2 linked regions of the Lichenicola cladoniae genome follow. The protein of the gene in region 2 interacts with the protein of the main gene of each other region in a pairwise test. Links are inferred from orthologs where the notes say so. Each region holds a gene or a part of one and is shown on either strand. Other genes may lie near its edges.

What was found.
Region 1: the proteins of secD (region 2) and pheT interact in binary tests that used the Escherichia coli proteins (3 or more experiments, as listed by UniProt). The link is inferred for Lichenicola cladoniae from one-to-one orthologs.

What each region holds. Positions count from the first base shown.
Region 1 is NZ_CP053708.1:3,411,170-3,414,726, reverse strand. What follows is about bases 465-3,557. They hold pheT (phenylalanine--tRNA ligase subunit beta), read left to right. Parts: upstream 465-815; coding sequence 816-3,299; downstream 3,300-3,557. Other genes in these bases: HN018_RS15495 (restriction endonuclease), read left to right, coding at 3,367-3,557; pheS (phenylalanine--tRNA ligase subunit alpha), read left to right, coding at 465-812. Outside these bases: more of pheS, read left to right, coding at 1-464.
Region 2 is NZ_CP053708.1:1,552,117-1,555,980, forward strand. What follows is about bases 540-3,475. They hold secD (protein translocase subunit SecD), read right to left. Parts: upstream 2,820-3,475; coding sequence 1,260-2,819; downstream 540-1,259. Other genes in these bases: secF (protein translocase subunit SecF), read right to left, coding at 540-1,249; HN018_RS07220 (Gfo/Idh/MocA family protein), read left to right, coding at 3,218-3,475. Also shown: HN018_RS07205 (hypothetical protein), read left to right, coding at 1-206; more of secF, read right to left, coding at 263-539; more of HN018_RS07220, read left to right, coding at 3,476-3,864. UniProt on the Escherichia coli protein: Part of the Sec protein translocase complex. Interacts with the SecYEG preprotein conducting channel. SecDF uses the proton motive force (PMF) to complete protein translocation after the ATP-dependent function of SecA.

The sequences.
Region 1 (3,557 bases), 1.9 Mb from region 2 along the record:
TCGATGTCACGCTGCCGGCGTTCCCCGAGGTGCCGGGCCTGATCCATCCGTTGAGCCGGACCATCGAGGAGATGGTGGCGATTTTCGGCGCGATGGGGTTCTCGGTGGCCGAGGGGCCGGACATCGAGACCGAGTGGCATAATTTCTCGGCGCTCAACACGCCGGCGCATCATCCGGCACGCACCGACCACGACACCTTCTACCTGCCGTCGCTGGCGGGCGAGGGGCCGGCGAGCCGGGTGCTGCGCACGCAGACGTCGGGCGTGCAGATCCGGACGATGCTGTCGTCCCCGCCTCCAATCCGCATCATCGTGCCGGGCCGCACCTATCGTGCCGACCACGACGCAACGCATTCGCCGATGTTCCACCAGTGCGAAGGCCTGGTGATCGGGCCGGCGACGGGTGAAGGCGCGATCACGCTCGGCCATCTGAAAGGCACGGTGATCGAGTTCCTGCGCGCGTTCTTCGGGCAGCCGTCGCTGCCGGTGCGGTTCCGCGCATCGTATTTCCCTTTCACCGAGCCCTCGATGGAGGTCGATATCGGCTGGAGCCGCCGTACCGGCGAGATCGGCGGCGGCGCGGACTGGCTGGAGGTGCTGGGCTCGGGAATGGTGCATCCGCGGGTGCTGGCCAACTGTGGGCTCGACCCACGCGAGTGGCAGGGGTTTGCGTTCGGGATGGGGATCGAGCGCCTGACCATGCTCAAGCACGGTATTCCGGACCTGCGCTCGCTGTATGAGAGCGACCTGCGCTGGCTGCGTCACTATGGCTCGAGTCCGCTGGCTCCCTCGATGCTGCATGAGGGGATCTGAGTCATGAAGTTCACCCTGTCCTGGCTGCGCGACCATCTCGACACCGAGGCCACGCTCGACGAACTGACCGCCCGGCTGAACCAGATCGGCCTCGAGGTCGAAGGCGTCGAGAACCGTGGCGCCGCACTGGCACCGTTCCGCACCGCGCGCATCCTGTCCACCGAGCAGCATCCGAATGCGGACCGCCTGCGCGTGTGCATGGTCGATGTCGGACTGGAGGATGGCGCCAATGCGCCGGTGCAGGTGGTGTGCGGCGCACCGAACGCACGGGCCGGAATCTCGGTAATTTTCGCAAGCCCCGGTACGTTCATTCCCGGCAGCGAGATCACCATCAAGGCCGGCGAGATCCGCGGCCAGAAGAGCGACGGCATGCTGTGCTCGTTGCGCGAACTGGGCCTCGGCACCGAGCATGACGGCATCGCCGAGCTGCCCGAGAACACCACGCCGGGCCAGTCCTATGCCAACTTCGCCGGCCTCGACGATCCGGTGATCGAGATCGCCATCACCCCGAACCGCGGCGACGCGCTGGCTGTGCGTGGCGTCGCCCGCGACCTGGCGGCGGCGGGGATGGGACATTTGCGGCCCTGGCTGGCGCAGACGGTGGAGGGCACGTTCGACAGCCCGATCGTCTGGGAGAACGCCTTCCCAGAGGCCTGCCCGTACGTGCTCGGCCGCACCATCCGCGGCGTGACCAACGGGCCGAGCCCGGCCTGGCTGCAGGAGCGGCTGATCGCCGTCGGCCTGCGTCCGATCAGCGCGCTGGTCGACGTGACCAATTTCTTCGCACTCGATCTCGGGCGTCCCCTGCATGTGTTCGACGCCGACACGGTGTCGGGCGGCGTGCTGACGATCCGTCGTGGCGAGAACGACAGCCTGGTGGCGCTGGATGGCCGGACCTACGCGGCCGACGCCGAGGATTGCGTGATCGCGGATGCCGCCGGAGTGCAATCGTTCGCCGGGTTGATGGGCGGCGGCGCCACCGGGGCGTCGGACACCACCACCTCCGTGTTCGTCGAGTGCGCGCTGTTCGAGCCGGTCCGGATCGCCTTGTCCGGGCGCCGGCATGGGCTGAACAGCGACGCGCGCCAGCGGTTCGAACGCGGGATCGACCCGGCGCTGCCGGTGGCGGCCCTCGAGGCGGCCACCCGCATGATCATCGAGCTGTGCGGCGGCGAGGCCAGCGAAGTGGTGTGGGCCGGCGAGGAACCGGACTGGCGGCGCGAGGCGGCGCTGCGCTTCTCGCGGATCGCGGAACTGGGCGGGCTGGACGTGGAACCCGACCTGGCGGTGCGCTCGCTGGAAGCACTCGGGTTCGCGCTACGATCGCGCGACGAGACCCGGGCGGTGTTCGATGTCCCTTCGTGGCGCAACGACATCGCGGCACCGATCACGCTGGCGCCGCAGCCGGGCTCGACCCGCGACGAGGCGGCGGCGATCGCCGGCGTGGCGGCGGTCGAGGCGGAATGCGACCTGATCGAGGAGGTGCTGCGCCTGCGTGGGCTCGATGCCGTGCCGCCGGTGACGCTGCCCTTGCTGGGTGCTGTACCGCTGCCGTCGCTCTCGCCGCGGCAGGTGCGCGGCGCCATCGCGCGCCGTGTACTGGCATCGCGGGGAATGGCCGAATGCATCGGCTTCAGCTTCACCGCACGGTCGCATGCGGCACGGTTCGGCGGCGTGCCCGACAGCCTGCACTTGCTCAACCCGATCGCCGCCGACCTCGACCAGATGCGGCCGACCCCGCTGGCGACGCTGGTGCAGGCGGCTGCACGCAATACCGCACGAGGCCTGACCGACCTGTCGTTGTTCGAGATCGGCGCCGGCTTCGAGGAGAGCGGGCTCGGCCTGGACGGGCAGCGCCTGATCGCATCCGGCCTGCGCGCCGGCCGCACACCCCGCCATCCCGGTCGTCCGGCGCAGGATGTTTCGGTGTGGGACGCCAAGGCGGACGCAACGGCTTTGCTGGCGGCACTCGGGGTACCGTCCGAAGCGGTGTCGGTCACGGCCGATGCGCCGGCGCATTATCATCCGGGCCGGTCCGGCGTGCTGCGCCAGGGCCCGAAGATCGTGCTCGGCTATTTCGGGCAACTGCATCCAGGCCTGTGGCAGGCACTCGGCCAGGGCGGCACGGCGATCGGGTTCGAGCTGTTCCTGGATGCGGTCGCCGATCCGAAGCGTCGTCGCAAGGGCGCCCCGGATCTGCCGTCGCTGCAGCCGGTGCGTCGCGATTTCGCCTTCCTGGCGGAGAGCCGGGTGACGGCGGAAGCTTTGCTGCGGGCAGCCCGCGGTGCGGAACGGACGTTGATCGCCGGGGTGAGCCTGTTCGATGTTTACGAAGGCGAGAAGGTGCCGGACGGCATGAAGTCGCTGGCGATCGAGGTGGTGTTCCAGCCGCGCGATCGCACGCCAACCGACGCGGAGCTTGAGGCGGCTTCGGCCAAGGTGGTCGCCGCGGTGACCAAGGCGACCGGCGCCACATTGCGAACCTGATGCGGGTTTAACGGGTGCACCCTGAACGAGGATATCGTCCCGAATTCGAGGGCGCAGAGGAATTACGATGACCCGTCGCATGACGACGGCGCTTCTGCTTCTGCTGGGCTCGGCCTCGGCAGGGATGGCCGCGCCACGCTATCAGGTTGGCCACGCCGTCTATGGCTGCGTCGATCCGCGCGCGACCACTGCGCTGAGCGCCCATGCCGACGCGGCGCAGGCGCGCTGGGGCCTTCGCGTGCGTCGCCGCGGCCGCTG
Region 2 (3,864 bases):
ATTCCGGACGCGCCGGGCCGGCCGAGATCGCGCAGCTCGTGCAATATGATCACGCGGCACTGATGGCAGTGGTGACGGCCCAGCTGGAGCCTGGCGACGAGCGCAACATGCAGGCCGAGCGGGCGCTGCAGACGCTGGTCGATTTCACCGGTGCGAACGACCTGAAGCCGGACCCGGCAATGCCGGTAGCCCCAGCGGTGCAATAAGGCGAGCGGCTTGTCGGCGCCGACTTCGGAGGCGGCAGCGACCCGGGAACGACCGGCTATTTCGCCTTGGCGCGGGGCGGGGCCGGCTTCTGCGCGTCGCGACGCAGCCGCTTCTCGCCCAGCAGCAGCAGGATCGGGGCGGCGATGAAGATCGAGGACGAGGTGCCGACGACAATGCCGAACAGCATCACCCAGGCAAAGCCGGCCAGGGTGTGGCCGCCGAACAGGGCCAGTGGCAACGCGGCCAGGAACACGGTGGATGACGTGCCGAGCGTCCGGTTCAGGGTCTCGTTGATCGACAGGTCGATCAGCTCGCGCAGCGGCATGGTGCGATACTTGCGAAGATTCTCCCGCACCCGGTCATAGACCACGACCTTGTCGTTGGTGGAGTAGCCGAGGACGGTCAGGATCGCCGCCACCATCACCAGGTCGAACTCGAACCGGGTGATTGCCAGGAAGCCGATGGTCTTGGTGATGTCGAGCACCAGCGTCGCCACGGCGCTGACCGCGAACTCCCATTCGAAGCGAAACCAGATATAGGCCAGGATCATCAGCAGGCTGATCCCGAGCGCCAGCAATCCGTTGCGGAACAGCTCCGACGACACCGACGCGCCGACCGCGTCGGCGCGCAGGATCTGCGTCCCCGGCTGGGCCTGGCTGACGCCGGCGCGAACCTTGTCGACCAGCGACTGGGTCGCTGCCTCGGAACCGGCATCCTTGCCTGCGGGCGCATCGAGGCGGATCAGCACGTCGTCGGCACTGCCGAACCGTTGCAGGCCGGCATTGGTGACGTGCTGTGCCGCGAGCCCGGCGCGGATCTTGGCGAAATCGGCCGGTCCCTGAGTGCGCGCCTCGACGACAATGCCGCCCTTGAAGTCGATGCCGAGCGACAGCCCGGGATAGAAGAACAGCCCCACCGACGCCGCCGACAGGAACGCCGAGACCGCGAGCCCCAGGAAGCGGCCGCGCATGAACTTGATGCGGGTGCCGTCCTTGACGAAGCGGAAGCGCGGACGAAGCAGGGCCGAGGTCGAATTGGACATGGGCGAGAGCCTAGACCGGCAGGATGGTGGGGCGGGTCGTCGCATACCAGCGGACCATCAGCATGCGCGACAGCAGCAGCGTGGTGAACAGCGTGGTGACGATGCCGATGGTGATGGTGAGCGCGAACCCGCGCACCGGGCCGGTGCCGAACACGAACAGCATGACGTGCGCCAGGAGCGCGGTCGCGTTGCTGTCGACGATGGTCGAGGTGGCGCGCTCGAAGCCTGCCTGCATCGCGGCGAGCGGGGTGCGTCCGCGCTGGACCTCCTCGCGGATGCGCTCGTTGATCAGGATGTTGGCGTCCACCGCCATGCCGAGAGTGAGCAGCATGCCGGCCATGCCGGGCAGCGTCAGGGTCGCCTGGAACAGCGACAGTACGGCCACGATCAGGATCAGGTTGGCGACCAGGGCGAGGTTCGCATACCAGCCGAACAGCCCATAGAACACCGCCATGAAGCCGACCACCAGCAGGAAGCCGATCCCCAGGCTGATGGCGCCGGCCCGGATCGAGTCTGCCCCGAGCGTTGGTCCGATGCTGCGCTGCTCGATCACCTCGAGCGGCGCGGGCAGCGCGCCGGCACGCAACAGCAGGGCGAGGTCGGTGGCGGACTGGGCGGTGTAGTTGCCGGTGATCTGGCCGTTGCCGCTCGGGATGACGCCGCGGATCACCGGGGCGGTGATCACCTTGTTGTCCAGCACGATGGCGAACGGCTTGCCGAGATTGTCGCGGGTCACTTCGGCGAACTGCCGGGTGCCGACGCTGTCGAGGGTGAAGTCGATCGCCCACTGGCCGCTCTGGTTGTCCTGGCCGGCGCGCGCGTTGGTGAGATCGGCGCCGTCCACATCCACATGGTGCATCACCGGCACCAATTGTTTGGGATCGTCCTGCATCGGCAGCATGTCGACGCCGGGTGGCGCCGCGCCGCCGGGGCTCACACCCTCGGCGACCAGATGGAAGGTCATCTTGGCGGTGGTGCCGAGCAGCTGCTTGATGCGGTTCGGGTCGCTGATTCCGGGCAGCTGGACGACGATGCGGTCGTCGCCCTGGCGGGTGATTTCTGGGTCGACGGCGCCGGTGGCATCGATTCGCCGCCGCACGATCTCGATCGACTGGGCGACGGCGTCGCTGGCGCGGGTGCGGAGCGCACCAGGCGACAAGGTCACCGCGATGCGGCCGTCCGCCAGCGTCGAAATGGCGAACTCATTGGGGGTCGCCGCCGGCAGGTCGGCCAGGATTGCGAGGTCGCGATCATGCTCGGCGGGGCTGCGTGGCGTGAAGGTCACGGCGCCCAGCTTCGGGTCGGCCACCAGGTTGCGATAGCCGAGGCCGGCCTTCAGCAACGACTGCCGGACACCGTCGGTCAGGGTTTCCAGGCGTCCGCGCGCCAGCGTGTCGAGGTCGACCCGCATCAGCAGGTAGGACCCGCCGCGCAGGTCGAGGCCGAGATGGATCTGGCGCCAGGGGAGGTTGGCACCCGGCATCCGGAAGACGTTCGGCAGGCAGAGCAGCAGGCCGATCAGGCAGACGGCCAGAACGGAGCCCATCTTGAGGCGGCTATAGTACATCATGGCAAGCGGGCCGACCTCTCCTGGTCCCGCCCCGGGCGCGTGCGGGCGAGATCGGCGGGAACATGCCGGGCGGACCTTCAGGATGCAACCACGGGCGCCGGGGTGGGGCCGGGATTGGTCCGCAGGATGTCGAGGTGCTCGTTCCGTTTCACGATCGAGCGACACGGACACGCTGCATGCCGCCGCATTGCTGGTGCCACCGGGTGCTTGTGGAGCTCGCATCACGGGCGCCGTCATCGGAGCACCGGTCGCCAACCCTGTCGGAAATTCCTAGATGTTCCGGAACCCCGCTTGCTCCGGGTCTGCCGCAATGACCGGGCCGCCCCGCGCTTGACACTGCACCTGATGCAGCCGACGACGTTTCGGCCCGGACAATGACGGAACGGCAGGGAGCAGGCATGGCACGTTCCAAGGCACCGGCGGGACCGGCGACCGGACCTCTCCTGCGCATCGGCATTGTCGGCGCGGGACATTTCGGCCGGTTCCATGCACTCAAGGTGGCAGCGTCGGCGCGGTCGGTGCTGGCGGGGGTGCACGACCCGGACCAGGCGCGGGCAGCCTCGGTCGGACGCGAGGCCGGCGGCGCACCCGCACTCGGTTTGGACGATCTGCTGGCGTCCTGCGACGCGGTGATCGTCGCGGCGCCGGCGGAAGCCCATTTCGCGCTGGCCGAGGCGGCATTGCGGGCCGGACGGCACGTGCTGATCGAGAAGCCGATCGCCTCGACCCTGGATCAGGCCGACCGGCTGATCGCCCTCGCCGGGCAGGCGGGCCGGGTGCTGCAGGTCGGGCATCTGCTGCGCTACTCCGCCGAGCACAAGGCGATCACCCAGCGCATCACCCGGCCACTCTATATCGAGGCGACCCGGATCGCGCCGTTCAAGCCGCGCGGCACCGACGTCTCGGTGATCCTGGACCTGATGATCCATGATCTCGACCTGGTGCTGGCGATCGTCGACAGCCCGATCGAGGATGTGGACGCGCTGGGCGCCGCGGTCAGCAGCGCGCACGAGGATATCGCCAACGCCCGGGTGCGTTTCGCCAA